One region of the Sinorhizobium mexicanum genome, then DNA from elsewhere that is predicted to be linked to it. Evidence: riboswitches for the same ligand, from Rfam matches in the RefSeq annotation. Region 1 holds a riboswitch; each other region holds the start of a gene.
The links. Region 1 has a riboswitch for thiamine pyrophosphate ahead of thiB (thiamine ABC transporter substrate binding subunit). Riboswitches for the same ligand answer to the same signal wherever they lie in the genome.
Positions count from the first base shown of each region.

Region 1 (10,549 bases):
TGGCCGGCCGACGGCAAACCTCATTCGCGGCCGAGGAAGCGGTTGATCGCCGTGATGTCGCGCCGTTCGACAAAACGATCGACAGGGTCGTGAGCGATGATACGCCCCCGGTCGAGGAAAAGCACCTTGTCGGCGAGCAGTCTCACGTCATCGGGATGATGCGTGATCATCAGGATCGTATTGCCTTCCTCGTCGTGGAGATCGCGCAAAAGCTCGCGCATTTCCGCTCTCATGCCCGGGTCGAGAGCGGCAAAGGGTTCGTCAAGCAGGAGCAGCGGACGGTGGCGGACGAGCGCGCGGGCAAGTGCCACGCGCTGACGTTCGCCGCCGGAAAGCGTCGGCGGCAACCTCCCGCCGAAGCCGTCGAGGCCGACACGCTTGAGTGCATCGGCCACTTTGGCGCGGTCGACGGCGGACAGGTGCAGCGCCGGGTTGATGCCGAGGCCGACATTCGTCGCGGCGTCGAGATGGGCAAAGAGGTTGTGCTCCTGGAAGATCACCGATACCGGGCGTTCGGCCGGCAGACGGCCAGCCATGTCTTTGCCGAGAATATGGACCGCGCCCTGCTCCGGCTCTTCAAAGCCGGCGATCACGTTGAACAGTGTCGATTTCCCCGACCCCGAGGCACCGACGACCGCGACGATCTGCCCGGGCGGAATCGCGCAGTCGAACGCGAGCGTCATCGTTTCGAAACGGACTTCGACATCCTGGAGCGAAAGCGCCGTGGAAACGGAGGCTGGCGAATTCATGCGTCTCTTCCTTCGCGCGCGCCGTCCTCTCCCGCCGTGCCGAGCACGGTGAGGACCAGGCAGATGAGGCCGAGCAGCAATGCAAGTCCCGCAGCATCAGCGGTGCGGTAGCTTCCCATGCGGCTGTAGAGCAGCCAGGGCAAGGTCGTCATGTCCTGCGACCCGAACAGGGCCACCGCCCCAAGGTCGCCGAGGGACAGGGCCATGGCGAAAGAGAAGGCCATGAGCAAGGGTCTTCGCAGCGGTGGCCAGTCGATCCATCGCAGGCGATGAAAGCCCGCGATGCCGAGGCTCGCCGCTAGCCGATCCGTGCGTGCCGCATGGGTGGCCATTGCCGGAGCGAGCACGCGATAGACGAAGGGAAGCGCCATCAGCGCGTTGATGGCGATGACGACGGCCGGCGCAAGACGCGCGACATCGCCGAAGGGGCGCAACAGCAGGAACCAGCCTGCGCCGAGGACGACCGGCGGCACCAGCAGGACGAAGGAGGTGCTCGCGCTGATCATGCCGGTAAACCCCCGGGCGGCGGCTCCCGCCTGTCGTCGCATCAAGGTAACCTGCTGCGCGCGGATCATCACGGCGGTCGCCCCAACGGATATCGCGGCTGAAAGAAGGGCAATCACGCCGCTGGTGGCGAATGCACGGTGGACGGCAGCATCGCGGGCGAGCCTCGGCAAGTCCGCCTGCACGCCGGAACAGGCGATCGCGGCGAACGGCAGCCCGACGAAAACGAGCGCAAGGACGAGCCAGAGCCCGTCGGCGAGTCGTGACTGTCCGCTCATGCCGTCGAACCGCTTCATTGCTTTGCCGGTTGTCTCGCTCTCCGGCGGTGGTGGCGCCAGCACCTTCAGAACGAGAAGCAGCGCGCCCGTCAGGGCGATCTGAAGGGCGGAAAGGGCGATCGCGCGCGGCGGGTCGAAATCGAAGCGCAGCGCCTGGTAGATCGCCACTTCGATCGTGCTTGCTGCAGGTCCCCCGCCGAGCGTCAGCACGATCGTGAAACTGGTGGCGCAGAGCATGAAGATGAGGCCGGCGATGCCCGGCAACAGCCCGCGGATCGCCGGCCACTCGATGAAGCGGAAGATTGCGCTCGACGGCATGCCGAGATTGGCGGTGGTACGCCAGTATTCGCCCGGAATCCGTTCGATCCCCGCAAGCATCAACCGCGCCGCGAGCGGCATGTTGAAGAAGACGTGGCCGAGAAGAATGCCGAAAAGACCATAGATGCTGATCGGGTCGTTGAGTCCGGTCGCGGCGAGGACAGTATTGAGAAAGCCCTGCCGGCCCCAGATCTGAATGAGGCCGAGCGCTGCGACGAGCGCGGGTAGACCGAGTGGCAGCGCCATCAACCTAAGCAACCAGATGCGGCCGGAAAATTTTGCCTGCCGGGCGAGCGCACGCGCCACCGGGATCGCGAAGAGCACGGAGAGGATCGTCGAGAGGCATGCCTGAAGCAGCGTGAAGCGGGTGACGCGCCAGACATAGGCGTCGAAGGGCGCGCCGGCATAGCCGCCGCCCGACTGGGCGAGGAGGGCGACCACGGCTAGGCCGACGAACAGCAGAATGCCGCCGAGGCTGAAGGCCCCGGCGGCAATCGTCATTCGTCTTTCGGCCGCACCGGACAAGCCTGCCTCAGTTCTTGCTCATGGCCGTCAGCCATTCGTCGATCCAGGCCTTGCGGTTGGCGGCGACCTCCTCGGAAGACATCAGGAATGTCTTTTCCGGCTTGACGAGCTTGCCGAAGGCGTCCGGCAGGGGTTCCCTGGTTGCCGAAACCGGCATCATCCAGTTGGTCGTCGGAATGATCGACTGGAATTCCGGGCCGGTCATGAAGGCCAGAAACTCCTTGGCGAGTTCCGGCTCCTTGGCGTTCTTCGTCACGCCGGCCACTTCGATCTGGATATAGTGGCCCTCGGCGAAGGGTGCGGCCTGATAGCGTTCGGTGTTTTCCGCCACCATGTGGTAGGCGGGCGAGGTGGTGTAGGACAGCACCATCGGCGCTTCGCCCTTGGTGAAGAGGCCGTAGGCTTCCGACCAGCCGGGGGTCACGGTCAGCACCCGGTCCTTGAGCTTGGACCAGGCAGCGGCCGCCTCGTCCCCATAGACCGATTTCATCCAGAGCAGCAGCCCGAGGCCCGGCGTGGAGGTGCGCGGATCTTCGATGACGATCTTTTGTGAAGGATCGCCGTCGACCAGTTCCTTCAGGCTCTTCGGCGGCGTCTTCAGGGTTTCGGTATCGTAGATCACGGCGAAATGGCCGTAGTCATAGGGAACAAAAGTGTCGTCGGAGAAGCCGCCCGGGACCTTCAAGGCTGCGGTGTCGAGACCGTGCGGGGCGAAGAAGCCCGTCGCCTTGGCTTCGGCGACGAGGTTGGTGTCGAGGCCGAGCACGATGTCCGCCTTCGATTGCTCGCCTTCGAGCTTCAGCCGCGTCAGAAGCTCGACTCCGTCGGCGACGCCGACATAATTGACGTCACAGTTGCAGGTTTTCTCGAAGGCCTCGGCGACCTTTGCGCCAGGGCCCCATTCGCTGATGAAACTCTCATAGGTGTAGATCGTCAGCGTCTTCTCGGCGGCACTGGCGCCGAACGGCAAAGCCGCGGCGATCGTCGTAATCGCCAGCCGGCGAAGCAACTTGGTGTAAATGGACATGACGGGCACCTCTCTCCCTGTTGGTGATGTTGCGGGAAAAGGAGGCGCATCGGTCCGATCGCTTCTAATCCCTCCGCCGGTATGAGCCGGATCAGGTTCCGCGGGTTGGCTTGGGCCTCTCAGCCTTGGTTCCATGAAGCGAACCGAAGGCACCCCGTTAGAGCAGCAAAGATTTAGCTTTCGGCGGCAGGTCTGGCAAGCCGAGTTTCGGCGGAAACGTTTGCCGTCCAAGCCATCTGCGCTATTAGACCAAACACTTGTCGGCGGCGTTTGTTCGCCTGCAGCAGCAATTCAAAGTGCTACAACGTCCTTTGCGCGCAAAGGACGTTGTAGTGGGGGAGGGTTCTCATGCCAGACATGCTCGTTCGTCTCTACGCCTTGCCTGAAAGGCGTGCTTCCCGGCTCGGTCCTGGCGTCAGCATTCGCCGGGCGATGGCTGCGGAACGCAGGATCGTGATCGCCTGGATCGAAGAACGGTTCGGCGCCGGTTGGGTCGGCGAGGCCGAGGCCGCCTTCTCCTCAACCCCGGCGCGGATCCATGTCGCCGTTCACGAGAACCGGATCGTCGGCTTCGCCTGCCATGACGTGACCGCGCTTGGCTTCTTCGGGCCGACAGGCGTCGATGAAGCGATGCGTGGCCAGGGGATCGGCGAGGCACTGCTTATCGAAAGCCTGATGGCGATGCGCGCCGCCGGTTACGGCTACGCCGTTATCGGCGGTGTCGGTCCTGTCGATTTTTACGCCCGCGCGGTCGGCGCGGTGGAGATACCGGATTCGACGCCGGGCATCTATGCGGGCATGCTTTTTCCCGATGAAGACCCGTCCGGAACCTGATCCGCGCAAATTGCGTTGGCGAAACGGCGGCCGGAAACTGCTTTCGGCCTTTTCCTTGCTTGCCGCTTTGCGCTATGGGCTTCTGCCATGACTGGATCACCCTTCACCATCCTTCTCGGGGGCGCGCTCACCCGCACCGAGCGACTTGCGAGCCAACTTTCCGGCAGTCGCTTCATCGCGGCCGACGGCGGCATGCGCCATGCGAAGGCGCTTGGTATTGTTCCCGAGCTCTGGGTCGGCGACTTCGATTCGACCGACGACGCCTTGCTGGCCGCGTTCGCCGCGGTGCCGCGCGAGAGCTATCCAGCCGCCAAGAGCGCGACCGACGGCGAAATCGGCGTCGAGGCGGCGCTTGCGCGGGGTGCGACGTCGCTGATCTTCGTCGGTGCCCTCGGCGGCACCAGAAGCGACCATGCCTTCCTGCATCTGCTGCGCGCCGTGGCGATCGCCGAAGAGGGGTTGCCGGTGCTGATGACCTCCGGCGAGGAGGAAGCCTATCCCTTGCTGGAGGGCTCGGAGGAGATCGACCTTCCCAAAGGCAGCCTCTTCTCGATTCTTGGCCTCAGCGCACTTTCCGGCCTTTCCATCGAAAATGCGCGTTATCCGCTCGACGATTTCGCGCTGCCCTTCGGTTCGTCGCGGACCATTTCCAACGTTGCGGAGGGGCCGGTCCGCTTTTCCTTGAAATCCGGCCGGGCGGTCATTGTCGCCCGACCCTATGATCTTTCCGGAGCCTGAAGCCTTGGCGCCACCGATTCTGAAGCTTGATGACATTTTCCTGACCTTCGGCGGCACGCCGCTGCTTGCCGGCGCCAACCTGCAGGTCGAGCCCGGCGACCGCATCTGCCTCGTGGGCCGCAACGGCTCGGGCAAGTCGACGCTGATGAAGATGGCTGCGGGCCTCGTCGAGCCGCAATCGGGTGAAATCTTCCGCCATCCCTCGGCGACGGTGCGCTACCTGCACCAGGCGCCGGATTTCGAAGGCTTCGACACGGTCCAGGCCTATGCGGAAGCGGGGCTCGGCCCAAGCGATGATCCCTATCGCGTCGCCTATCTGCTGCAGCATCTGGGGCTGACGGGGCAAGAGGATCCGCGGCGGCTTTCGGGCGGCGAGGCGCGGCGCGCCGCACTTGCCCGGGTGCTGGCGCCGGAGCCCGATATCCTGCTCCTCGACGAGCCGACCAACCATCTCGATCTTCCGACGATCGAATGGCTGGAGGACGAACTCGTCCGCAGCCGCTCGGCGCTGGTGCTCATCTCGCATGACCGGCGCTTCCTCGAAAAGGTTTCGACGGCGACCGTCTGGCTCGACCGCGGCCAGTCGCGCCGGCTCGATCGCGGCTTCGCCCATTTCGAGGCATGGCGCGACGAGGTGCTCGAGGCCGAGGAACTGGAGCAGCACAAGCTCGGCAAGGCGATCGAACGCGAGGAGCACTGGCTGCGCTACGGCGTGACCGCCAGGCGCAAGCGCAACATGCGCCGTCTCGGCGAGCTGCAGGACATGCGGGCGCGCTATCGCGGCCACAAGGGACCGCAGGGCACGGTGCAGGCAACGGCCGCCGACGCCAGGGAGTCCGGCAAGCTCGTCATCGAGGCGGAGAAGATCACCAAGGCCTATGACGATCGTACGATCGTCGCGCCCTTCTCGATCCGCGTGCACCGCGGCGACCGGATCGGTCTTGTCGGCCCGAACGGCGCCGGCAAGACGACGCTGCTCAAGCTTCTGACCGGCCAGATCGAGCCGGACTCCGGAAGTGTCAAGCTCGGAACCAATCTCGAGATGGCGACGCTCGACCAGAAGCGGGATGAGCTCAGCATCGACGACACTCTGGCGCATTACCTGACAGACGGGCGCGGCGAGACCCTGCTCGTCAATGGTGAGCAGCGGCATGTCACCGGCTACATGAAGGATTTCCTCTTCCAGCCGGAGCAGGCCCGCACCCCTATCCGCGAGCTTTCAGGCGGCGAGCGTGCGCGGCTGATGTTGGCGCGCATCCTGGCGCGCGCCACCAATCTGCTGATCCTCGACGAGCCGACCAACGACCTCGATATCGAAACGCTCGACCTTTTGCAGGAGATCGTTGCAGGCTTTGCAGGCACCGTAATCCTCGTCAGCCACGATCGCGACTTTCTCGACCGGACCGTGACCTCGACCATCGCGCCGGCCAATCCGGAGGCGCCGGACGGCCGCTGGATCGAATATGCCGGCGGCTACTCCGACATGATGGCGCAGCGCAAGGGCGCGATCGAGGACAGGCGGAAGGTCGAGAAGGCCGAGAAGGCCGAGAAGGCCAAATCGACCGACGCTCCGGCGGCTGCATCCGAGGCGCCGAAGGCCAAGGGCAAGCTTTCCTACAAACAGAAGTTCGCGCTGGAAAACCTGCCGAAGGAGATTGCCAAGGCCGAAGCCGAGATCGCCAGGCGCGAAGAGAGGATGGCCGATCCCAACCTGTTTTCGAAGGATCCGACCAGCTTTGCCAAAATCGCCACCGAACTGGAAAAGCTGAAGGGTGGGCTCGCGCGGATGGAAGAGGAATGGCTGGAGCTGGAGATGCTGCGCGAAGAGCTCGAAGGCTAAGGTCTCCCGGATCACGAGAGCGGGCGCGTCTCCGCCTTGTAGAAGAGGCTTGATTGAGTCCTCAGGACAGCCGTTTGCTCATCGCCCCACATTGAACACGTTCTAGGAATATGATAAGTAAAACTTACTATTCCCTGTGAACGATTGAGATGCCGAGAAAACTTGAATCCGAGACGATCGGGATGCTGCTCAACGACGTCTCCCGGCTGCTTCGCGGCGCCTTCGACCGCAAGGTCAACGCCATGCAGCTCGGGATCACGCCCGGCGAAGCGCGCACGCTGATCCAGGTTGCCACCACGGAAGGCATCAAGCAGGCGGAAATTGCGACCCGCATGGGTATCGAGCCGATGACGCTCTCGGCCTATCTCGATCGCCTGGAAGCGCTGGGGCTCGTCGCGCGGGTGCCGGACCCGGCCGACCGGCGCGCCAAGAACGTCGTCGTCAGTGACCGGGCCGATCCGCTCATCGACGAGATGATGGCGGGCCTGCGCGAAATGATGGGCGGCTATACCGAAGGCCTGGGCGAGGGGGGGCTGGAATTGTTGCGTGGCAATCTCCGGGTCCTGCGCGACAACCTTCGCCGGCTCGATCCCTGCCTCGCCGGCAAGGAAAGCAATAGGGAAAAAGGGGCGGCCGAATGACGCTCAGGATGAGCGAGCGGCGCACGAGCATCATCGGCGCGTTCCTGGTGGCGCTCGGTCCCGTTTCGATGGCGCTCTATACGCCGGCGATGCCGGAACTCGTTCGCGCCTTCGCCACCAGCGAGGCGGCGATCAAGATGACGCTGTCGCTGTATTTCGGCGGCTTCGCCTTTGCGCAGCTCGTCTCCGGCACGCTCTCCGACGTCATCGGACGCCGCTCGTCGACGCTGATCTTCATGGCGATTTATCTCGCCGGCAGCCTGATGGCCGCCTTCGCTCCCTCGGTCGGCGTGTTGCTGGCCGGGCGCCTGGTGCAGGGGGCCGGCGCCTCCGTCGGCATGACGGTGGCGCGCGCCATCGTGCGCGACCAGTTCACCGGCACCCCCGCCGCCCGCATCATGAACATGATCGGCATGATGCTGGCGCTCGGTCCGGCGGTTTCGCCGACGCTCGGCGGCATCGCGCTCGGCCTCTTCGGCTGGCAGTCGATCTTCTTCCTGATGGTCGGTTTCGCCCTGATGGCGTGCTTCATCGTGCAATTCTTCATGGTGGAAACGGTGACGCCGGACCGCAGCAAGGGGCACTTGCGGCCGATCCTGAGGGCTTATGGCGAGCTCTTGACGGACAGTCGCTTCCTGTCGTCGACGCTGGTGATCGCCGGTGCCGTCGGCGCGCTCTATGCCCAGGCGACGATGCTGCCTTTCGTGCTGATCGACCAGGTCGGCCTGACGCCGACCCAGTTCGGCGTCGGCATGCTGATGCAATCGGGTCTCTTCTTTTCCGGTACGGTCACCGTGCGTCTGCTGATGCGGCGTTTCTCGCCGCAAGGACTGGTGCCGGCCGGCCTCTGCTTCATTGGTGCGGCCAGCCTTCTGCTCGCCATTACCATGCACGTTCTCCCCCCGAGCTTCCTGTCGGTGATGGGCCCCGTCGGCATCTATGCGTTCGGCATTGCCTTCGTCATGCCTTACATGATGACCGGGGCGATGGCTCCGTTTCCGCACATCGCCGGCACGGCATCGGCGATGATGGGCTTCATCCAGATGAGCGCGGGGCTTTTCGGCGGCGCGCTTGCTGCGCTCGTCGGCGTGCCGGCAGTGGCGCTCGGCACGATCATCCCAGGCTTCGGGCTAGCCGCGATCGTCAGCTACTTCTGGTACCGCAACACCGTTCGCGCGCGGCCCCTGTGCGCGCCGGCAGCATCCGACGACAAGCTGCGCGAAGCAGAGGGAGAAGGAGAGCCGCATATGAAAAAACCGCGGCAGGTCGCCCGCCGCGGCTAATTCCAACTGCTATTGCCAACTTTTAGCGATTACGCGCCGCAAGCGTGCGCAGGCGCAGCGCGTTGAGCTTGATGAAGCCGGCGGCGTCCTTCTGGTCGTAGGCGCCCTGGTCATCCTCGAAGGTGACGAGCTTATCGGAATAGAGCGACTTAGCGCTCTCGCGGCCGGTGACCATGACATTGCCCTTGTAGAGCTTCAGCGTCACTTCGCCTTCGACATGCTCCTGGCTCTTGTCGATCGCTGCCTGCAGCATCTCGCGTTCCGGCGAGAACCAGAAGCCGTAATAGATGAGCTCGGCATAGCGCGGCATCAACTCGTCCTTGAGGTGGGCGGCGCCGCGGTCGAGCGTGATGCTTTCGATCGCGCGGTGCGCCGCCAGCAGGATGGTGCCGCCGGGTGTTTCGTAGACGCCGCGCGACTTCATGCCGACGAAGCGGTTTTCGACGAGGTCGAGGCGGCCGATGCCGTTGTCGCGGCCATATTCATTGAGCTTCGCAAGCAACGTCGCCGGCGACATGCGCACGCCGTCGATCGAAACCGCGTCGCCGCGCTCGAAGCCGACCTTGATGACGGTCGCCTTGTCGGGCGCTGCTTCCGGCGAGATCGTGCGCATGTGCACATATTCAGGAGCTTCCTGCGCCGGGTCCTCGAGCACCTTGCCCTCGGACGAGGAGTGCAACAGGTTGGCGTCGACGGAGAAGGGCGCTTCGCCCTTCTTGTCCTTGGCGACCGGGATCTGGTGCTTTTCGGCGAATTCGAGCAGGTCGGTGCGGCTCTTGAACGACCAGTCGCGCCAGGGCGCGATGATCTTGATGTCCGGGTTCAGGGCATAGGCCGAAAGCTCGAAGCGGACCTGGTCGTTGCCCTTGCCGGTTGCGCCATGGGCGATCGCGTCGGCGCCGGTCTTCTTGGCGATGTCGATCAGGTGCTTGGAGATCAGCGGACGGGCGATTGAGGTCCCGAGCAGGTAAACGCCCTCATAGACTGCATTGGCGCGGAACATCGGGAAGACGAAGTCACGCACGAACTCCTCGCGCACGTCCTCGATGTAGATTTCCTTGATGCCGAGCATTTCGGCCTTCTTGCGCGCCGGCTCCAGTTCCTCGCCCTGGCCGAGATCGGCGGTGAAGGTCACCACTTCGGCGCCGAGTTCCGTCTGCAGCCACTTGAGGATGATCGAGGTGTCGAGACCGCCGGAATAGGCGAGAACGACCTTCTTCACGTCTTTATGCGATGCCATGGTTTCTGTCCGTCTGCTTGCTCTGGGGGCGGCAATGCCGCGTGCAAAATCTGCGGCACTTTAGCCAGAACTTGAAGGGATACAAGCATTACAGCACCCCGCGTCGAAATTTGACGCGTCAGGAGGCGTCACACCAGCCGGTGTCGCGAGCGGACATGCGAATCCGCTGGCAAAAAAGCCTGGCGGGCGATATCACCGGCAATCATCTTATCGAGGAAACGTCTCATGGACTTCGTGCCCGGACTGCCCACGCTGCTCGCCTTTGCCGCTGCCAGCCTGCTTCTGGCGGCAACGCCCGGACCGGACATGACGCTTTCGATCAGCCGGTCCCTGGCTCAAGGGAGGAAGGCCGCGCTTTTCGTCGTGCTCGGCACCGGCCTCGGCATTGTCGTCCACACGATGCTCGTCGCCTTCGGGATTTCGGCGCTGATTACCGCGTCGCCGACCGCCTTCCTGGTGCTGAAGACAGGTGGTGCTGCCTATCTCTTCTGGCTTGCCGTCCAGGCAATGCGCCACGGCTCGACCCTTTCGGTAAAGAAGATCGACGGGGCGAAGGGAACGGCCTTTGCGAA
Region 1 covers NZ_CP041238.1:4,186,092-4,196,640, reverse strand. Annotated here, with positions in the region: gene thiQ (thiamine ABC transporter ATP-binding protein) at 21-749, opposite strand; gene thiP (thiamine/thiamine pyrophosphate ABC transporter permease ThiP) at 746-2,374, opposite strand; gene thiB (thiamine ABC transporter substrate binding subunit) at 2,382-3,401, opposite strand; TPP riboswitch at 3,453-3,568, opposite strand; gene FKV68_RS19745 (GNAT family N-acetyltransferase) at 3,750-4,235, shown strand; gene FKV68_RS19740 (thiamine diphosphokinase) at 4,323-4,973, shown strand; gene FKV68_RS19735 (ABC-F family ATP-binding cassette domain-containing protein) at 4,978-6,813, shown strand; gene FKV68_RS19730 (MarR family winged helix-turn-helix transcriptional regulator) at 6,963-7,454, shown strand; gene FKV68_RS19725 (multidrug effflux MFS transporter) at 7,451-8,737, shown strand; gene FKV68_RS19720 (argininosuccinate synthase) at 8,760-9,977, opposite strand; gene FKV68_RS19715 (LysE family translocator) at 10,203-10,549, shown strand, end outside.

Region 2 (10,549 bases), on a different replicon from region 1:
GTGAAACCGGCTTCGGGGCCAGCGAGGTAGGCCGCAAGACCGGCGACTTCCTCCGGGCGGCCATGGCGCTTGATCGCCATGAAGCTGTGCATGAAATCGCTCATCGGGCCGTCTTCCGGGTTCATGTCGGTCGATGTCGGGCCGGGCTGGATGACGTTGACCGTGATGCCCTTAACGCCAAAATCACGGGCGAGACCACGGGCCATGCCCTGCACGGCAGACTTGGTCAGCGCATAAGCGGCACCGCCTGCAAAGGGCATGCGATCACCGTTTACCGAGCCGACGATGATGATGCGACCGCCTTCGGGCATCTGCCGCGCGGCCTCGACCGCCGCGTGATAGGGTGCGCGCACATTCACGTCGATCATCCGGTCGACGGCATCCGCATCCACCTCCAGAGGATCGCCGAGAACCAGGGTTCCTGCGTTCACAACGAGGACGTCGAGCGCGCCTTGATCCTTCACGACCTTGATGACGGCATCGCGGTCCGAAGCATCCGATTGGATCGCAGTCGAGCCCGTTTCCGAGGCCAGTGCCTTTGCCGCCTCGGTTGCCCCGGCATAGGTGAAGGAAACGACCGCACCTTCATTGGCGAAACGCCGGACGATTGCCGCACCGATCCCGCGGCTGCCGCCGATGACGAAGATCTTCTTTCCGCTGAAACTGGTCATTGCTCTCTCCTTGAGAAAAAATGTAGTAAGTGCTACATAATATGAGCAGGAGACGAGCGCAAGGAATTTTGTAGTGCACGATACAAAAAATGCGAAACCGCGCGGTCGGCCCCGTGCCTTTGATGTCGATGAAGCCGTCGGCAAGGCGCAGGCACTGTTCCATCAACGGGGATACGACGCCGTCAGCCTCGCGGACCTGACGGGTGCGCTTGGAATCAATCCGCCGAGCTTCTATGCCGCGTTCGGCAGCAAGGCCGATCTCTATGGGCGTGCGCTCGAGCGCTACGCGAAGACGGAAGGCCTGGACTTCGAGCGCCTGCTTGCGCCGGACAAGGCATTTAACGAAGCGCTGGCAGCGCTATTCGAAGCCGCAGCCGTTGCCTATACGGCGGATCCTGGCGCCACCGGCTGTCTGGTGATCGAAGGCGCGCGCGGCGGAACGGATGCCGTCGCCTGCGATAAGGCAAAGACGCTCTGGCGTCAGAGCCGTCAGCTGGTGCGCGATGCGATCGCCCGCCGAGAGGCAGACCAGGCGGACGAGATCGCCGACTATGTGATGGCTGTGCTGGCGGGGATTTCGGCAAGTGCGCGCGACGGTCTCGACGTTAGCCGCCTGCGCGCGATCGGGTGCTGGGCATCGCGGGCCTTCATGCACGAGAGGACATAGGCACTTCGCGGTCAGTCGTGCTCGAGCTGCATCGCGGTGATCAAGCGCACGCGTGCGGCGAGCGCATCGATGGCGCGTTCGCCGAGTTCGCAGGCAACGAGATTGAGAAGGCTTGCTACTTTGTTGACAGACCGGCGTCGCTGTCCGATACAATGCCGACATTCCGAGGGGAGCACCGGGCGGTGCTGAGACGGCGGTGAGCCGGACCCTTGAACCTGATCCGGGTCATGCCGGCGTAGGAACGGGAACAGCACCCTTGAAGGCGCTCTCGCCACTTCTTCGCGATTTCCTGGATCTCCGTGATGTTCCAATCTGGAGACCGACAATGATGCTCAATCTTTCGTTTCTGCCTGTTGTCGAGGTGCAAGCCCGATGACGGCGATCGCGCTGACCATAGCCGGTTCCGATTCCGGCGGCGGGGCAGGCATTCAGGCTGACCTCAAGACATTCTCCGCGCTCGGTGTCTACGGCGCCAGCGTCATCACCGCCGTGACGGCTCAAAATACGAAGGGCGTCACCGCCGTCGCCGACCTTTCACCGGAAATCGTCGCGGCACAGATCGACGCGGTCTTTGCCGATCTCGACGTCGCTGCCGTCAAGATCGGCATGGTCTCGCGCCAGGAGACGATCGCCGCCATCGCCGGCGGGCTGCGCCGCTTCGGCAAGCAGGCGGTTATCGATCCGGTCATGGTGGCGACCTCCGGCGACCGGTTGTTGCAGCCGGATGCTGTGGCGACGCTGACGGAGGAACTCTTGCCGCTGGCGCTGGTCGCCACTCCGAACCTGCCCGAAGCCGCATTGCTGACCGGCCGTTCGATCGCCGAGGATGAAACGGAGATGGCGCGGCAGGCCGAAGTCATTCTGACGACCGGTGCCCGTTCGGTGCTGCTCAAGGGCGGCCATCGGACGGGCAGCGAAGCAACTGACCTCTTTTTTGACGGCACGACGCTTATCCGCCTCCCGGCAGCCAGGATCGAGACGAGCAACGATCACGGCACGGGCTGTACGCTTTCGGCGGCCGTCGCTGCCGGCCTCGCGCTCGGACGGCCGTTGATCGACGCGGTGCGCGAGGCGAAGGCCTACCTGCATGCTGCGCTTTCCGCGGCGAATACCTTGTCTGTGGGCGAAGGACGGGGGCCCGTGCACCACTTCCACCGTTGGTGGTGATATGGGGATGGCAGGGCATTATCGAAGCCGCATCCCAACACAGCCGCCGCCTCGGTGTCGCCATTGTTGCGATGCAACATGTTTTCGTCCAAGGTTAACGGATGACCGCGTGATTCCTAAAACGTAGCCGATTTACGGATAAAACAAGCGGCAATTTAAATCGCTTCAGCGGCCTTTGCGCGTCTCAGGACGCGCGGCGCTGTAGCCGGTTCCACGAAGGCAGAGGATAGATGCAGTTCCTTGCTCGTCGTTTGGAAGCGTTCAACCGAGACGAATTGCCGGACTGGCGCCGATCGCCGACGGTGCTGGGTCGCGCGCTGCGGCTCGTTCCGAGCCTCTTGGAGTTTTCCCTGTTCTATCTCCTGGCGTTCGCCATCCTCGCGGGCGTGGTGGCACTGATGGCGCTGGCCTGGATCTTCAGGGTCGATCGAAAGCCGTAGTAAGGACGTCTCGATCAGACGAGAAATTTCAAGGATTTAGATCATTTTATTGACCCAATAAAGTAACGAAATGATAGGCCTTGCGGCGTGCGTAGCTACCTACCGCATGTTTCCTTAGAGCAATTCCAGGAGAAGTGTGTAACGGTTTTCCGTCCGGAATTGCGTAGTTTCAAGGAGCCGATTCTAAGGATAAAAACATGCAGCGTCGCGCGTCGACGCTGCATGGCAGATGCGGGCATCCATTAGCTCACGCCGCGGGCCGGTCCCCGCTGATCGAATGCTCGACATAGTATTTGCCGTAACGGTGTCGATATTTCTCGACGCCGCCGAAGTCGCTGTACTTCGAAAGCTCGTCCATGTCGGTCTTGTTGAGGATGACCCCGAGCACCTTGGAATTGATTTGCGGCTCGGAATGGAGCACGTCGCGCACCAGTCGGGACGGTGTCTTTCCCCATTCGACAACGAAGATGAAACCATCTGCAAGCGGAGCAAAGGCCTTCGCATCCACCACAGGCGCGAGCGGAGCGAGGTCGACGACGACGTAGTCGAACGAACTGCGCGCATTCTCGATCAGGTTTGCCATGGCCGCCGAGGCGAGCAGTTCGTGGCTCTGATGGGGTTGATGGTTGGACGCCCCGCCGCCGACAGGGAAGATCGCAAGTTTGGTGCGCTGGTCGACCTTGATGCCGGCGGGCCAGGTGGCTTCACCCATCAGCGTCTCGACGAGCCCCGTGCGGGGGGCGGGCGTGATCATCTGGGTGAGGCCGGGCTTGCGGATATCGCCATCGATCAAGAGCGTCCGCTTTCCGCTGGCGGCCAACTGCGCCGCGAAGTTTGCGGCGATGACCGATTTCCCTTCGTCCGGAACCGCTGACACGATCCCGATCACCCGGCTGTCGTTGCCGTGCAGCATGTGATCGCAAGCAAGCTTGGCATTCCGGAAGGTCTCGGCAAAGGAGGATTGTGGCGCTTCGAGGACCATGCGCGACAGGCGCTGGAAGGCCACCGTCTCCTCGCCGAGTATTTCCGGTTGCCTGTCGGAGGCAAAGCGTGTGCGGACGAGTTCCGCACTTTTCTTTGTCCGTGAACCGATCAGCGGCACATAACCGAGCGACTTGTGACCGAGGATTGTGCGCACATCGTCTTCAAGCCGGAAGGTTCTCTCGCGGAACTCCTGGAAGGCGGCGAAGGCGCCGCCGGCCATCAAGCCGAGCACGGCGGAAAGTGCAAGCGTCAGGGTCTTCTTCGGGCTCGACGGGGCGGTGGGAACGCCGGCTTCGGAGATGACCCGAGCCTTGGCGATTGGGAAGGAGCGTTGCTGCGCGGCCTGCTCGTAGCGGCCGAGATAGGACTCATAAAGCGTCTTCAGAGCCGCCGCCTTCTGCTCCAGGTCCCTCAACTGAACGAGCGACTTGTTGGCATTCGTGTTTTTCCCCACGACTCCTTCGATGCTTTCACGCAGTGACTGCTCGCGCGAGCGGGCGACTTCATATTCATTCTTGTAGCTCGCCGTCAGTTGCTGCAGTTCCTGGTAGATCTGCCGCCCCATGTCGGCCTGCTCGGCCCTCAGTGATACAGCCTGAGGGTGGTCCTTGCCAAAGCTTCGGGCGACCTCCTGCTCGCGCTTCACGACGGCGAGATAGCGGGCCCTGAGGTCGCGGATCACCATGTTGTCTCCCTCTTTGGGAGAAATCGTCGCGTTGTTAACGGCGGTTTCCGGCCCCTGGTCGACAATCGACTTGAACTGGTTGTAGCGCGCCGAGGCACTTGCAGTGTCGGCCTGGGCGACGATGAGCTGGCTGTTGAGGTCCGACAATTGCTGTTCCGACATCAGCTCGCCGCGCGCGGCAGTCAGACCGTTTTCGCTTCTGAACTGCTCAACCTCGAGTGCCGCCGCCAGGGAGCGCTGCCGCAAATCCGTTAGGCGTTCCTGCAGCCAGACGGAAGCACGTTCCGTCGCTTCGAAATTGGCGTTCAATTGATCGGTGAGATATGCCTGCGCATAGCCACGCACGACGGTTGCGGCAAGGAGGGGGTCGTTCGACTTATAGGAGAGGGCCACCACCGAGCTTCGCGATACGCGCTCGACCGTGAGGGCCTGCTGGATCAACGCTGCCGCCGCCAGCCGCCGATTCTTGCGTAATACCTCCTCCGAAACCGTCGGACCTGACGAAAAGAGGCCGGTCGCTGTCCTCACCCAATCCTTGACGTAGGCAACCGGCGAAAGCGGCGGATTCATGATCGTCTGGTTCTCGGAAAGATTGAGTTTGTCGACGACCCGCAGGGCAAGCTCGCCGGACTTCAGGATCTCCACGGCGCTCGCGATCTGAGTGTCCAGCATTTGGCTGTTTGCCGGCGTTGGCTCTTCTTCGGCAAACTTTGACAAGTTCTCGTCGAGCAGAACCTGCGTCATGGACGTGTAGGTCGGTGTCGCGAAAAGCAGGTAGACGACACCCAGCATGATGAAGAGGACAACAAAGGCCGCGACCATTTTTGCCCTGCGGGCGGCAATCGCCAGAAGCCGATCAAGATTGATAAAGCCGTCGGATTCTTCCTCGGGGGGCACAATGCTCAAGGGGACACTTCTTTGTTTCATGGGGGCCGCTCTGTTCATTTTTTTCTCCGGTCCGTGCCGGCGGCTCCTGCTGTATGTTTCCGGAGCCGCCGGGAAACATTTGCTTATGCCGCTCGGATGCGGCTTTCGTGAGACAAGACGATCTCGCGAACGGATTCGAAGACCATGTCGCCGATATCCGCCCGGTCAAGCGCGAAGGCGACGTTCGCCTCGATGAAGCCTTGCTTCGAACCGCAATCGAAGGTTCTGCCCTCGTAGGGATGGGCGTGGAAGGGCTGATTTGCCGAAAGCTTCAGCATCCCGTCGGTCAACTGGATTTCGTTACCTGCGCCGCGTTGCTGGTGTGCGAGGATGGAAAAGATCTCAGGCTGGAGGATGTAGCGGCCGTTGAGATAGTAGTTTGACGGAGCCTCGCCCGCGGCGGGCTTTTCCACCATCTCTGTTACCGCAAATCCGTGCTTCACCGTTTCGCCCTTGCCGACGATGCCGTATTTGGAGGCGTCTTCGGGGGCGCATTGCTCGACGGCGACCACGTTGCCTCCGACCTCCTGGTAGAGATCCATCAGGCCGGCCATGCAGCCGCGTGGGCCGAATGAAACCATGTCGGGGAGCAGCAGCGCGAAGGGCTCGTCGCCGATAAGATCGCGTGCGCACCAGACCGCATGGCCAAGGCCGAGCGGGGCCTGCTGGCGCGTGAAGCTCACGGAACCGGCCGTCGGCAGCATGCTTTCGAGTTCGGAAATCTGCGCGCTCTTGCCTGAACGTGACAGCGACGAGATCAGTTCCGGCGTGTCGTCGAAGTGGTCTTCGATCGCCTGCTTGTTGCGGCTGGTGACGAAAACGATGTGCTCGATGCCGGCCTGACGGGCCTCGTCCACGGCGTATTGAACCACGGGCCGATCGACGATCGTCAACATTTCCTTCGGCACGGCCTTCGTTGCGGGAAGGAAACGGGTTCCATTTCCGGCAACGGGAATTACGGCTTTCCTGACGGTCCTGATACGGTCCATTCTATCGTCCTTTGCTTGTAAAAGGGCTGTCGCCCGGCGGGGATTGTTCGGTCGCCACCGTGATGGGGGCGGTGCTTGAGCGCGCCGCAAGGCGGCGCAGTCGTACGGCGATCGGCATGTGCAAATGCCGAAGCGCAAGGGGGTCGGCGAGCGCGGTCTTCAGCGCGCCGGCCAACGATCTGGTTTTCAACTGCTCGATGAGGACGAGAAACGAGCGCGCCTGGTGGAAGCCGCGGGTACGCTTGCGCTGCATTCTCTCGGACAGGATATCAAGCGGAAAGCGGCGCAGGAATGCCTCGTCCGCGGACATCATGGCGTCGATATGGTCGAGCTTGAGCACGCGAGAGATGGAACCCTCGCGGATATGATAGATATAGCCGGCCGAAGGCTCGATGGCGCAGCGGGCGCCGGAGGCAAGGGCGGAGGCAAGCAGAATGTAGTCCTCGCCGATCCGGAGCGCTTCGTCGAAACTGAGGTCATGCCTTTCGAGGAAGTGCCGCTCGAACACGGGCTTCATGTAGCCGAAGTTGTGCTGCGAGCGGAAGATCACATTCGACTCGATGAAGGCGGGAAGCGTCAGAAGCGGCTGCCGAGCAAGTTCGGCCTCCGGGAACATTCTGATGCTCTGCCCATCGAGCGAGACGACGTCGAGATTGTCGACGACGACCTGCGCTCCGGTCTTCTCGGCGCGTTCGATCATGCGCGCCAGCCGATCCGGCCTCACGGTGTCGTCGGAATCGAGAACCGCGATCCACTTGCCGCGCGCCGCCGCCAAGCCGGCATTGCGGGCCCCTCCGGGGCCGCGGTTCTGCTCGAGAGCAATCAGGCGCAGCCTCGGGTCGGCGATGGTAGAAACGATCTCCACCGTCCCGTCTGAAGACCGATCGTCGACGATCACCACCTCGACGGTAACGCCTTCCTGACGAAGCGCACTTTCGACGGCGCGCACGATCGTCTCCGCGGCATTGTAGGCGGCCACGACAAAGGTGACGTCCGGAACGAACCCGCTCATGGCGATGTCACCCCCGTTGCTCCGTATTGTTCAAGTTCCTTGTGGCCCAGGAGCCCGCTAACGACGCCGGCGTGCATGATCGCCCGCAGCGCAAACCGATAGCGGTGTACGGGTGAGGGCAGCAAAAGCAGGGTCGCCAACGAGCAATAGGCCGATTTGGCCGATGCCAGGGCGAGGTTCCACGGCCGCCGCGAACGGTTCGATTTCTCCGACAGCAAGCGCCCGTGCGTCTGGCCGGAGCGAAAGCGACGCTTCGAAAGCCACGCGAGCGAGGCCCGATTGTCCGGCACCGGTTCGTAAACCCAGGCCCCTGAGGCGAAAGCGATTGTGCCTCCGGCGTCATGCATGGCGGCGAAGAAGTCCGTGTCTTCGCCGCCGCTTTTGCCAAGCGCGAGCTTGAAGCGACGGCCGGTTAGCGCCGGGGCTCCGACGTTCAGCATGACGTTGCAGGTGTAGCCGGTGCGAATTTCACCACCGACCCAGACGGGCCGTGTCGAATGAAAATCGCCGCGACGCATCCAGGCGGGCGCCGACGTGCCGTAGGCAGCATGGACCGGTCCGAGGACCGCATCGGCGCCAGTCGTTCGCGCGGCTTCCACGAGGGCTACCAACCACTCTTTCGAAGCGGTCTCATCATCGTCGATGAAGGCGAGAAAATCGCCTGTACTGTTGTCGAGGCAGGCGTTGCGCGCGAGCGAGATGTTCGACGCCGGGCAATGGACATAGGTGATGTCGAAGGGCATCTCCGGGCGGAGGGAATCGACATGAGACTTTGCGCTAGGTTCGACGTCGTTGTCCGCCACGATGATACGGACCACCGCGTTCGCGGGCACCGTGATTCCCGCCAGCGAGCGAAGCGTCTCGACGAGCGCGGGCCGACGGAAGGTGCAAACGGCGATATCGATCCGCATCGGCTTCTGCGATGCTTCTTTGCTTGCAGCCGTCATGGGATCACCCGAAACCGTCGCAAGTCGAGAAGCTCACGCCAGAAGCCGGCCGACCAGGCGAGATGCATGACCATTGCCGAGACGGCAGCCAGCGGCCCATAGGGATTTCTCTGGCCGAGCGCCATCCATGCGCCATAGCCAAGGCACGCAAGTGCCCAGACGCCGAACGGAATGGCGGCGACCCAGTTGACGACGGCAAGCAGTGCTCCGACAGCCACGGGCGCGACCGCCAGCGGCAGCATCTGCCGCAAGCCGGGCACGGCGCGATGCTTGAGGAAGTTCTTTGCACGGCCACGGCCATAACCGAAGTACTGCCGGAAGAGCGGGCCGACCTTCGCGCGCGGGTAGTAGACCATGTTCGTCTTGTCGGTCATCCAGATGCGGTACCCGGCTTTCGCCAAGCGATAGTCCAACTCAGCATCTTCATTGTGGCTGAACGTCTCGTCGTAACCTCCGACCATCTGGAAAGCGGCGATGCGCATGAGCGCGTGGTGCCCGTGTTCGGCCCAATGACCGGCCGCGCCGGCCCGATGCTTGGAGCCGCCGTTGCCAAGCGTCGAGTTTTGGGCGAAGGCAGTTGCCTTCTGAAAGGTGCTGAAGCCGACAGTCTGCATCGCCACGACCACCGAGTCGGCGTCGGTCGCCACGGCCTCTTCGACGAGACGTTGGCAATAGTCGTCCGGGTAGCTCCCATGCGCGTCGATGCGGATCAGGTAGTCGAAGGAGGACCCAAGTTCCGAAACGGCCCGGTTGATCGCCGCGCTCTGTATGCGCTTCGGGTTGTCGAGGAAAAAGACACGTTCGTCCTCGGCAGCAAGACGGCTCGCGATCTTGCGCGTACCGTCGATGCTGCCGCCGTCGACGATCGCAATCTTTGCGTTCAGCGGCTCCAGGGATGGGCGCAGCTTTGCGACCAGCTCCTCGATGTGCTCGGCCTCGTTGAGGCAAGGAATGACGATCAGGCTGGAGGTCAGACGGTTCGGGCTCATAGCAATCCACCCTCGTTGTGGCGGGGCTCCGGTATGGCCGGAGTCGGCATCGTTTGCGGCGTTTCGACAGCGAGTGCCGCAAGGCGCCGCACCAGGGCCTCGCAGTCCGTACGGTCGAAGACCCAGGTTCCGGAGTTGCATTGGGCGACACTGTTGGCAGCTTCGATGTATCGATCCGGCGTCATCGATCCGATCAGCGTGGCAAGGCTGTCGGCATTGGCCTCCTCCAGCACCAGCCCGATGCCACGCACCGAGAGGAAACGTGCCGTCTCGGTGCCCTTCATGGCGATAGGCACCCGTCCGTAGCGGCATCCCTCATAAAGGCGGTTCGGCAGCAGCCATGCGGAATTCTGGCCCTCCTCGAAGAAATCGATCGCCCATGTGAAGTGGACATCGCCATAAATGTCGGCGAGGTCTTCCGGATTCCGGTAGGCCCCATCGAAGCGCAAGAAGGGCTCATTGCGGACGAAAGCGTCAAAATCCTCGAATTCGGAATAAGCGGGCCTACCCCGCAGAACGATTTCGAAGCGGCCCTCCATCTTTCTGGAGAACTCGGCGAGCAGCGCGAGCGACTTGGCGCAGCGCAAGGCTCCGAACCAGCCGATCTTCCATGGAGGACCGGGCACCGGGCATTGCGCGGAAACGGCGATCCGATCCGCAGGGCCATCGATCTCCAGGACCTTGTTTTCGAGAAGCAGCGCCGGCGCGTCGAGCCCCGAGAGCGGCCGAAAATAGTGTTCGATGAAGGCTGGCGAACTGGTGATCAGCCAGCGCGCGTCGCGTCCGAGACGAGCCTCCGTGGCACGCAGCGCCCGCCCGACGACGTCCTTGCGCAGGAGCAAGCGGTGTATGTCGAGGCACTCGTAGACAATCGGAACCTGGCCGCCGAAAAGCGACACGGCGCGTTTGGCGATGGCCAGCATCTCGAGATTGCGTGCGATGATCAGGTCGGGCTTGCCGACATGCGCCAGCTTGCTCTTCAGCGAAAGGCAGGCGGCGGCAACCGCTCCGATGCGCTGCGCAAAGCGACCGTCGGCCGTAACCCCCAGTTCGATCGGCTCGATGCCATGC
Region 2 covers NZ_CP041241.1:1,116,171-1,126,719, reverse strand. Annotated here, with positions in the region: gene bdcA (SDR family oxidoreductase) at 1-671, opposite strand, end outside; gene FKV68_RS29365 (TetR/AcrR family transcriptional regulator) at 745-1,338, shown strand; TPP riboswitch at 1,495-1,597, shown strand; gene thiD (bifunctional hydroxymethylpyrimidine kinase/phosphomethylpyrimidine kinase) at 1,711-2,505, shown strand; gene FKV68_RS29355 (hypothetical protein) at 2,736-2,945, shown strand; gene FKV68_RS29350 (polysaccharide biosynthesis tyrosine autokinase) at 3,193-5,559, opposite strand; gene FKV68_RS29345 (UTP--glucose-1-phosphate uridylyltransferase) at 5,625-6,530, opposite strand; gene FKV68_RS29340 (glycosyltransferase family 2 protein) at 6,532-7,542, opposite strand; gene FKV68_RS29335 (glycosyltransferase family 2 protein) at 7,539-8,489, opposite strand; gene FKV68_RS29330 (glycosyltransferase family 2 protein) at 8,486-9,478, opposite strand; gene FKV68_RS29325 (glycosyltransferase family protein) at 9,475-10,549, opposite strand, start outside.
Region 2: linked by a shared signal. The riboswitch ahead of thiD (bifunctional hydroxymethylpyrimidine kinase/phosphomethylpyrimidine kinase) and the one ahead of thiB (thiamine ABC transporter substrate binding subunit) in region 1 are both predicted to bind thiamine pyrophosphate.

Region 3 (10,549 bases), on a different replicon from region 1:
CGTGACAACCTCCGTGCCCGCCTGCCGGACGGCATCGGCGAGGATGGCGGGGGAGGGGTAGCGCGCCGTACCGAGCAGCATGCGCGAGCCAAGTTCCTGTCCGTATAATGTCAGCATCTTCAGCCTCCCTTCATCGGCGAAAGAATTTCGATCCGGTCGCAATCATTGAGCCGATGGCTTGCCCTGTCAGTCCGGTGAACGAGTTCGCCGTTGACAGCGGTTGCGAGCCAGTCTCCTTCGTATTCGAGCGCCAGCAGCAGCTCCGACAGCGTCTTTGCGCTGCTCTCCAAGGTCTCGCCGTTGACGATGTAGGTCATTGGGTTGCTCCCTGTCGGAAAGGAGGATTGGGTGAGAACGGCGGATGCTCCGCTCCGCAGAGCTTTTCTGCGAGCTGCCGCGCCATGGCGGGGGCAAGCAGGAAGCCGTGGCGGTACATGCCGGCGATCGCGAAGCCGTCGTCGCGGTCGAGGACGCGTGGCAGGTTGTCTGCAAAGGCGGGCCGGACACCGACGCCCATCTCCACGACGCGAGCCTCGCCGAAGGCGGGATGAACTGCGTAGGCGGCGTTCAGGAACTCCATCACCGAGCGGGCGGTGATCGGCCCGTCATCATCGGTTTCGATCATGGTCGCACCGACCATGAAACGGTGGTTGTCGCGCGGCACGATATAGAGCGGGTGGCGTGGATGAAGCAGGCGGACAGGCCTTGAGACGCTGATCTCGGAGGTTTCCAGAAAGAGCATCTCACCCCGCACACCACGAAGGCCGGTCGTGGTGGCAATCGCCGCCGCGCCTGTGCATTCGACCACTGCCGAGAAGGACGTATCCGACGGCAGATCGGGGCTCCCGAGATGGAAGCGGACGCCTCTCTCGACGAGCGCGGTGTAAAGGCCGTCCATTGCCTTTCGCGGATCGAGATGGGCTTCTTCGGGAAAGAACAGCGCGCGCTCGAACCGGCCCGCAAGGTCCGGTTCGAGCTCTCCGATCGTGTTGCCGCCGACCCATTCGTATCCGCGGGTGCGGGCGGCGAAGCGGTCGAGCTCACCGCTGTCCCGTCCCGCGGCGATAACCAACGTGCCCCTGCGGAACACTTCGCCGGGGACGGCTTCTTCCCACCAGTCGGCCGCGGAAAGCCCGAGCGTCAAGACCGCTTCACCGGCCGCTTCGCGTTCGCAATAGGGCGCGATCATGCCGCCGGCATAGCTGGAAGCGCCGGCGCCGACGTTTTCCGCCGTATCGATCACCTCCACCGCGATGCCGCGGCGGCTGAGCTCGAAGGCGGCGGCAAGGCCGGCGACGCCGGCTCCCTTGATCAATACCGTCATTCCTACTCTCCCGGCTGCGCTTCTTCGCCGACCGGCATATAAAGATCGCCGCCATCGCGGTATTTGGCCGCCATGGCCGCGAGGCCCTCCTTCTGCGCCTCGGCACGGATGTCGTGGGAAATCCGCATCGAACAGAATTTCGGGCCGCACATGGAGCAGAAATGCGCGACCTTGTGCGCCTCCTTCGGCAGAGTTTCGTCGTGGAAGCTGCGTGCGGTCTCCGGGTCGAGCGAGAGATTGAACTGGTCCTCCCAGCGGAATTCAAAGCGCGCGCGCGAAAGCGCGTCGTCGCGGATGCGCGCGGCCGGGTGACCCTTGGCGAGGTCGGCGGCGTGGGCGGCAATCTTGTAGGTGATCACGCCCGTCTTGACGTCGTCGCGGTCGGGCAGCCCCAGATGCTCCTTCGGCGTCACGTAGCAGAGCATGGCGGTTCCGAACCAGCCGATCATCGCCGCGCCGATACCCGAGGTGATGTGGTCGTAGCCGGGCGCGATGTCGGTCGTCAGCGGGCCGAGCGTGTAGAAGGGCGCCTCGCCGCAGACTTCAAGCTGCTTGTCCATGTTCTCCTTGATCTTGTGCATCGGCACGTGACCGGGGCCTTCGATCATCACCTGGCAGTCCTTCGCCCAGGCGATCTTCGTGAGCTCCCCGAGCGTCTCGAGCTCCGCGAACTGCGCCTTGTCGTTGGCGTCAGCAATCGAGCCGGGGCGTAGGCCGTCGCCCAGCGAAAAGGAGACGTCATAGGCGCGGCAAATGTCGCAGATCTCCTCGAAGTGCTCGTAGAGGAAGCTTTCGCGATGGTGATGCAGGCACCACTTGGCCATGATCGAGCCGCCGCGCGAAACGATGCCGGTGACGCGATTGACGGTCAGCGGAATGTAGTGCAGCCGCACACCGGCATGGATGGTGAAATAGTCGACCCCCTGCTCCGCCTGCTCGATCAGCGTGTCGCGGTAGACCTCCCAGGTGAGGTCCTCGGCGATGCCGTTGACCTTCTCCAGCGCCTGATAGAGCGGAACAGTGCCGATCGGCACCGGCGAATTGCGGATGATCCATTCGCGGATGTTGTGGATGTTGCGGCCGGTCGAAAGGTCCATGACCGTGTCGGCGCCCCAGCGCGTCGCCCAGACCATCTTCTCGACTTCCTCGGCCATCGACGAGGTGACGGCGGAATTGCCGATATTGGCGTTGATCTTCACCAGGAAATTCCGGCCGATGATCATCGGCTCGGTTTCCGCATGGTTGATGTTGGCCGGAATGATGGCGCGGCCCGCCGCCACTTCCTGGCGGACAAATTCCGGCGTGACGTAATCGGGAACCGATGCGCCGAAGCTCTCGCCGTCGCGCGTGAGCGCCTCCCTTGCCGCCTTGCGGCCGAGGTTCTCGCGGATGGCGATGAACTCCATCTCGGGCGTGATGATGCCGGCGCGGGCATAGGCAAGCTGGGTGACGGCCTGGCCCGGCTTGGCGCGCAGCGGCTCACGGCGAACGGGGAATTCCGGCGTCAGCCTCTCGCCGGTGGCAAAGCCGTTGTCTTCCGCCTTGACGCTGCGGCCCTGATAGGTCTCGACGTCGCCACGCCCAAGGATCCACTGGCGGCGAAGCTCCGGCAGGCCCCGGTCGATGCGGATATCCGCGTTGTCGAGCGTGTAGGGGCCGGAGGAGTCGTAGACCGTCACCGGCGGCTCGCCGGAGGTCGGATGCAGCGCGATCTCGCGCATCGGCACGCGGATATCGGGATGGATCTCGCCGGGCTTGTAGACTTTCTGCGAGGCCGGAAGAGGACCCTGCGTGACCGATGGCGCTGCGAGAGGCTTGATAACATTCATCTTGAGGCTCCAAAGTTTTCGCGTTGGAGACCCAGTTCTGAAGCCGGAAGGATGAAAAGACGCTACGCCGATGGATCACGGGAACACACGGAATCCTGGCCTTCGCACGTCTGCACCGTCCCTACGCCAGTATGAACTGGATCAGGTTCAACGGGTCACTGCGCGCTTTAGCAGTATCTCAGCCCCTTGCCGGGACCCCCCTGGTGAATGAGTGCAAATAGTCACCGATATCGCCGCTGCGTCAACCCTGTTTTTTCGGCGGTTGGCCGGGTGCAGCCCGCATGGACGGTTGCAGCCCTTGGGATGCCGGAGGCCTGACCCTATGTAAGAAGGATCAAAATCCGGAGGTGTTCGCTCATGTCAGACAAGTCGATCAAGATTCCCGGGCCCGATCATCCGATCATCATCGACCACAATCCAGCGCGCGTCGTCGTCAAGCTCGACGGCCGCGTCGTTGCCGATACGCGCGATGCACTGACCTTGCGCGAGGCGTCCTATCCGCCGGTGCAGTATATTCCCCGCAAGGACGTCGACATGTCGCTCGTTGCGCGCACCGATCATTCGACGCATTGCCCCTACAAGGGCGACGCTTCCTACTACAGCGTCACGCCAGGTGGCGAGCGCTCGAAGAACGCCATCTGGACCTATGAAAACCCGCATGCAGCGGTGCGTGAAATCAAGGACCACATGGCATTCTATCCCGATCGGGTGGACTCGATCGAGGAATTGCCGGCGTCTTAGGGCGCAGGGCATACGCAGCGTCACACGCCGAGCTTTTGCCGCTCCGCCATCCGCCACGCGCGCGGCGTAGTTCCGAGGTGACGGACGAAGAAGCGCGAGAAATACGCCGCGTCCGAAAAGCCGAGGCGGAAGCTGATCTCCTGGACGCTGGCACGGGTGAAGACGAGCTCGCGCCGCGCCGCGTTCAAGAGCCTTTCGGCGATCACCTCGTGCACGCTCTGTCCCGTCATCGACCGGACCACGCGGTTCAAATGCGTCTGCGACAGACCGAGTTCGCGGGCGTAGAACGCCGCCGGCCGGTGCGCAAGAACGTGCTGTCGGAGCAGGGCGTCGAACCGCTCCATTCGGCGCTCGTTTTCGCTTTCCGCGGCAGCCGCGTCGACACGCGGCGCTTCTGCCAGCCGCGCCGTCAGCGCCAGCACCGTCGAGAGATAAGCGTCGAGCAGGCCGGTGCGGTGATTGCGCCGCGCCGCCCATTCCTCCGCCAGGCGCTGCAAGGTCTCGGCGACGTAGCGGCCGTCCTCGCTTTCGCCGAGCGGCGTCAGGCAAGGTTTTGCCAGCCATGTACCCAGTCTGCTGCGGCCGCCCGGAGCAGCCGGCAGGTGTGACGCGAGGATCGTGAAAACGAAACCGTCGATGTCGCGGGAAAAGCGGAAGCCATGGCTGACGGTGGGCGGGATGGTGATTACCGCCGGGGGAGAGATTGCCTGCGACGTCTCGCCGAATACGGCGTCGCCCGAGCCCTCGGCGATGTACAGGATCTGAAAGAAGCTCTGATGGCGGTGAAGGCCGATTTCCCAATGGTGCAGGCTGCTGCGCGAGGGGATCGTCTCGCAATGCAGCCAGAAATCAGGCCGTTCTCCGGACTCCTCGCCGTAAAGCTCATATGTCGGGACCGCCCGCTTCATCTTCTTCACCCAGCCGCGATGTTCGATAAGTGCAATTTCTTGGCTGAAATGTCCATTGAGACAAGCCCGGACGGCGCGCAAACTTCCTGACAAAAGACAATTTTTGTGCGGGCGCAACGTGGGGCAGCCGGTCCGCCGGCGGCCAAAAAGTTCGATCTCGCGCACCGCGTGCTCGATGGGAGGAGGTCCATGCGAACCCAGGTCGTCATTATCGGTTCGGGACCGTCCGGTCTCCTGCTCGGGCAATTGCTGACACAGGCGGGGATCGACAATGTCATCCTCGATCGTGCGAGCAAGGATCACATCCTCGGCCGGGTGCGGGCCGGCGTGTTGGAGGAGGGTACCGTGCGTCTGATGGACGAGGCGCAGTCCGGCAGCCGCATGCATGCCGAAGGCTTGCCGCATGACGGCTTTTCACTCGCCTTCGACGGTCGCGACCATCGCATCGATCTCTTCGGGTTGACCGACGGCAAGCGCGTGCTGATCTACGGCCAGACGGAACTCACCCGCGATCTCATGGACCGTCGGGAGGCAACCGGCGCATCGACGCTCTACGAGGCTGCGAACGTAACGCCGCATGATTTCGACGGCGACGCACCCTACGTCACCTACGAGAAGGGCGGCACCACGCACCGCATCGCCTGCGATTTCATTGCGGGCTGCGACGGGTCGCACGGGGTCAGTCGCAAATCGGTACCGGAAAAGTCCATCCGCACCTTCGAAAAGGTTTATCCCTTCGGCTGGCTCGGTATCCTCGCCGACGTGCCGCCGGTTAGCCCCGAACTGGTCTACGCCAACCATCCGCGCGGTTTCGCACTCTGTTCGATGCGATCGATGAGTCGCAGCCGCTATTACATCCAGTGCTCGCGCGACGATAAGCTCGAGGAATGGGACGACCAGCGCTTCTGGGACGAGCTGCGCCGCCGGCTGCCGGCCCACCATGCCGAACGGGTGGTGACCGGGCCATCCTTCGAAAAATCGATCGCGCCGCTTCGATCCTTCGTCACCGAGCCGATGCGCTTTCACCGGTTGTTCCTCGTCGGCGATGCGGCCCATATCGTGCCACCGACCGGGGCCAAGGGGCTGAACCTTGCAGCAAGCGACGTGCACTATCTCTACGAGGGGCTCATCGAGCATTACGAGGATCGCTCGAACGCCGGCCTCGACGCCTATTCGGTCCGAGCAATTTCGCGCGTCTGGAAAGCGGTCCGTTTTTCCTGGTGGATGACGACGATGATGCATCGTTTCCCGGACACGAGCGATTTCGATCAGAAGATCCAGGAGGCCGAGCTCGACTATCTCACCCATTCCCAAGCGGCCGCCATGGCGCTTGCGGAAAACTATGTGGGCCTGCCGTTTTGATCGCGACTTCGACATGGCCACCTCGGCCGCCCCAACGGAACTGCGGCGACGAGATCGAGCCTGCGTTTTGCGTGCCGACGCGTTACATTGGCAGGAGAACCTAGACGCAAGCTTCGTCGTGATAACATAACCCATCAGTTATGGAACGAGCGCTGACATTTCATTATTTATCGCGGTCGGACATGACAGACTGAGCATGAGGTTGAACGCTAATAAATAGACGATGCCGGACGGGAGTGAGCCGGCTATCGCAGGGAGGAAAAATGAAACGGACCATTCTCGCCGCACTGGCGGCATTGGCAATGAGCGGGGCAGCCGAGGCCGACACGATCAAGATCGGCGTAATCGGGCCATTTTCAGGCCCGTTCGCGCTGCAGGGCAAGAATTTCAAGGCGGGCATCGACGCCTATATGGCGCTGAACGGCAGCAAGGTCGGCGACGATGATGTCGAGGTCATCTACCGGGACGTGCCGCAGGCGGATCCGGCCCAGTCGAAGGCATTGGCGCAGGAACTCGTCGTCAAGGAGGGCGTGCAGTATCTCGCCGGCTTCTATTTCACCCCCGACGCGATGGCGGTGACGCCGCTGCTCGAGCAGGGGAATGTGCCGCTCGTGGTCATGAATGCCGCGACTTCGGCGATCGTCACCAAGAGCCCACTGGTCGTGCGCACCTCGTTCACGCTCTGGCAGACCTCCACGCCGATCGCCAAGGTCGCGAAGGATGCCGGCGTCTCGAAGATCATTTCGGTCGTCAGTGACTACGGCCCGGGCGTCGACGCGGAGAACGCCTTCAAGAAAGCGTACGAAGCGGCGGGCGGCGAGATCGTCGAGGCGGTCCGCATGCCGCTTGCCACCAACGATTTCTCGCCGATCATGCAGCGCGTCAAGGATTCGGGCGCCCAGGGCGTCTTCGCCTTCCTCCCGTCCGGCCCGACGACGCTCGGTTTCGTCAAGGCCTATAACGAAAACGGGCTCAAGGATGCAGGCATCAAGCTCTTTGCGCCTGGCGACCTGACGCAGGAGTCCGACCTCCCGGCGCTGGGTGAAGCCGCGCTCGGCCTTCAGACGACGTTCCACTATGCCGTCTCGCACGACTCTCCCGAAAACAAGACCTTCGTCGAGGCGGCCGGCAAGGCGATCGGCAATCCCGCCGAACTTTCCTTCCCTGCCGTCGGCGCTTACGACGGCATGCACGTCATCTACAAGATGATCGAGGCGACCGGCGGCGAGCAGGACGCGCAAAAGGCAGTCGATGCGGTCAAGGGACTTTCCTGGACGAGCCCACGCGGGCCGGTCTCGATCGACCCGGAATCGCGCCACATCATCCAGAACATTTATCTGCGCGAGGTCGCCAAAGCCGCGGACGGCTCCTATTACAACAAGGAGATCCAGACCTTCGAAAAGCAGGGCGACCCTGGCCTTGCGGCGCTGAAATAGCAACGGCCGGCTGTTTTGATGCGGGGTCGCCATGCTGCCCCGCATCATCGGCAAACAGGATGGATACATGCAAACCGTCTTCAGCATAGCGGTCGACGCGCTCGCTTACGGCATGGTGCTGTTCGTGATTTCGATCGGTCTTTCCGTCACCATGGGGCTTATGCGGGTCGTCAATCTCGCTCATGGCGCCTTTGCCATGATCGGCGGCTACATTGCCTCCTATGCGGCGCGCGACCTGGGTCTCGGCTATGGGATCGCGCTGATGATTGCGGTTTTCGGAACGATCGTCATCGCCATCCCCATCGAGCGGCTGCTTTATCGCCGGATCTATGGGGCGCCGGAACTGACGCAGGTCCTGATGACGATCGGTATCACTTTCTGCATCATCGGCATCGCCAACTATGTCTTCGGCCCGACGCTGAAGACGATCCCCCTGCCGCCGGGGCTTCAGGGATCTGTTGACCTCGGCTTCCGCTCGATCGCCACGCATCGGATCTTCGCGATCCTTTGCGGTCTCGCAGTTGCTGCCGTCCTCTGGTACGCGATCGAGAGGACCGCTTTCGGCGTGAAGCTGAGGGCGGCTGTCGACAACGCCGCGATGGCGGCAGCCCTCGGGGTGCGCACCGAAATCGTCTATGCGGTGAGCTTTGCGATTGCCGTCGGTCTCGCTGCCCTGGGCGGCGTGGTGGGCGCCGAACTGCTCCCGGTCGAACCCTATTACGCCCTGCGCTACATGGTGACCTTCCTGGTCGTCGTTTCTGTCGGTGGGGCGGGCTCGATACCGGGCGCCCTGGTTGCCTGCCTGTTGCTCGGCGGGATCGATACCGCCGGCCGCTACCTGGTGCCGGAATTCGGCGAGTTCTTCTTCTACCTCGCCGTCATCGCAATCGTCTGCGTATTCCCGCGTGGCCTTGCCGGGAGAACGAGATAGTGACCATGGCGACGATGAACGACGCACTTGCGAGAGCGCATGGCAGTCGGCGAAAGTTCGGCCGCGATCTCGCCGGCCTTTCCGTGATCATCGGACTGGCCATCGTCGGCTACCTTTTGTTTCCAAATAACCTGGCGCTGCTCACGCGCATGACGGCGATCGCGCTCCTGGTGCTGTCTCTCGACCTCGTGACCGGCTATTGCGGTGTGGCGACGCTCGGTCATGCGGCTCTGTTCGGAACGGGTGCCTATGCGTCCGGAATTGCCGCGGTGCACTTCGGCATCACGGATCCGCTGCTCATGCTCGTCTGCGGCATTTTCGGCGGTGTCGTTGCGGGGCTTCTCTGCGGCGTGGTCATCCTCAGAGCCCACGGCCTGCCCCAGCTCGTTCTGTCGATCGCGCTTATCCATCTCTTTCACGAGTTCGCCAACAAGGCCTCGTCCTGGACGGGCGGCAGCGACGGGCTTGCTGGCATCGCGCCCGATCCGCTGCTCGGGCAATTCGCGTTCGACCTCTGGGGCCGCACCGCTTACGTCTTCGGCATCGTCCTTCTTGCAGCTGTGTTCGTTGTCTTGCGCCTTATCGTGCGCTCGCCCTTCGGTATGCTCTGCCGCGGCATCAAGGAGGATCCGATCCGCATTCGGGCGATGGGCGCCTCGCCGAAGGCGACCTTGGTCAAGATGTACATGATTTCCGGCGCGGTGGCCGGGGCCGGTGGGGCGCTCAACGCCATCTCGACCCAGGTCGTCGGTCTCGACAGCCTCTCCTTCACGCTCTCCGCGGAGAGCCTGGTGATGCTGGTGCTCGGCGGCACGGGCTCGCTCTTCGGAGCGCTTACCGGCACGATCGTGTTCATGTTCTTCGAGGATATCGTTTCGGCCGCCAATCCCTTCCATTGGCTGACGATGGTCGGTGCCCTGCTGATCGCAGTCGTGTTGTTTGCGCCCAAAGGCCTCTACGGCACCATCGCCGGCGCCGTGACCAGATGGCGGGAGGCGCGCCGATGAGTGCGATCTTGGAGGTTCGAAATCTGAAGCGATCCTTCGGCGGCCTCGCCGTCACCAACGACGTCAGCCTTGCCATGGCGCCGGGCGACCGCGTGGCATTGATCGGACCGAACGGCGCCGGAAAGACGACCTTCGTCAATCTCGTCACCGGCAACCTGGCGCCCGATTCCGGCGGGGTCCGGATCGGCGGCGAAGATATCACCCGTGTCGATGCCATCGGACGCGTTCGGCGCGGCCTCGTGCGATCGTTCCAGGTGACGCGCCTCTTCCAGAACATGACGCCGGCCGAACATGTGGCGCTTGCAGTGCTGCAGCGCGACGGCCGGGCCGGGCGCCTGTTCGGGAATTATCTCGCAATGCCCGAGGTGATGGCGGAGGTCGGCGATCTCATCGGCAAGCTCGGACTGCGCGACCTGATGCACCGGCGTGTCCACGAAATTGCCTATGGCCAGCAGCGGCTTCTGGAGATCGCCGTGGCACTGGCGCTGAAGCCCCGGGTGCTGCTCCTCGACGAACCGGCCGCTGGAGTCCCGCAAAGCGACACGGGCCGGATCGAGCAGGCGCTGGCCGATCTCCCGCCCGACCTTGCCGTGCTGATGATCGAGCATGACATGGACCTTGTCTTCCGCTTCGCAAAGCGGGTGATCGTGCTGGCTGCCGGCGCGATCATCTTCGACGGCTCGCCGTCGGATGTGACCAAGGATCCGCGGGTACGCGAGGCCTATCTCGGGAGCTATGCCAATGCCAGCCACGTCGCTTGACGTCGAAAACCTGTCCGCAGGCTACGGGCCGACGCGGGTGCTTGAAGGCATTTCCTTTTCGGTGCCGGCCGGCGCGCGTCTCGCGGTGCTCGGTCGCAACGGCATGGGGAAGACGACGTTGCTTGCGACGCTCGCCGGCCAGACACGCCGCTACGAAGGGCGCATCCGCATCGGCGAGACCGATGTCACCGCGTTGCCGAGCGCGTCGCGGGCCTTGAGCGGTCTCGGCTTCGTGCCGCAGGCGCGCTGC
Region 3 covers NZ_CP041241.1:147,431-157,979, forward strand. Annotated here, with positions in the region: gene FKV68_RS24850 (thiazole synthase) at 1-117, opposite strand, end outside; gene thiS (sulfur carrier protein ThiS) at 120-317, opposite strand; gene thiO (glycine oxidase ThiO) at 314-1,324, opposite strand; gene thiC (phosphomethylpyrimidine synthase ThiC) at 1,327-3,153, opposite strand; TPP riboswitch at 3,254-3,365, opposite strand; gene FKV68_RS24870 (DUF427 domain-containing protein) at 3,511-3,894, shown strand; gene FKV68_RS24875 (helix-turn-helix domain-containing protein) at 3,915-4,802, opposite strand; gene pobA (4-hydroxybenzoate 3-monooxygenase) at 4,992-6,164, shown strand; gene FKV68_RS24885 (ABC transporter substrate-binding protein) at 6,428-7,600, shown strand; gene FKV68_RS24890 (branched-chain amino acid ABC transporter permease) at 7,668-8,531, shown strand; gene FKV68_RS24895 (branched-chain amino acid ABC transporter permease) at 8,537-9,538, shown strand; gene FKV68_RS24900 (ABC transporter ATP-binding protein) at 9,535-10,299, shown strand; gene FKV68_RS24905 (ABC transporter ATP-binding protein) at 10,280-10,549, shown strand, end outside.
Region 3: linked by a shared signal. The riboswitch ahead of thiC (phosphomethylpyrimidine synthase ThiC) and the one ahead of thiB (thiamine ABC transporter substrate binding subunit) in region 1 are both predicted to bind thiamine pyrophosphate.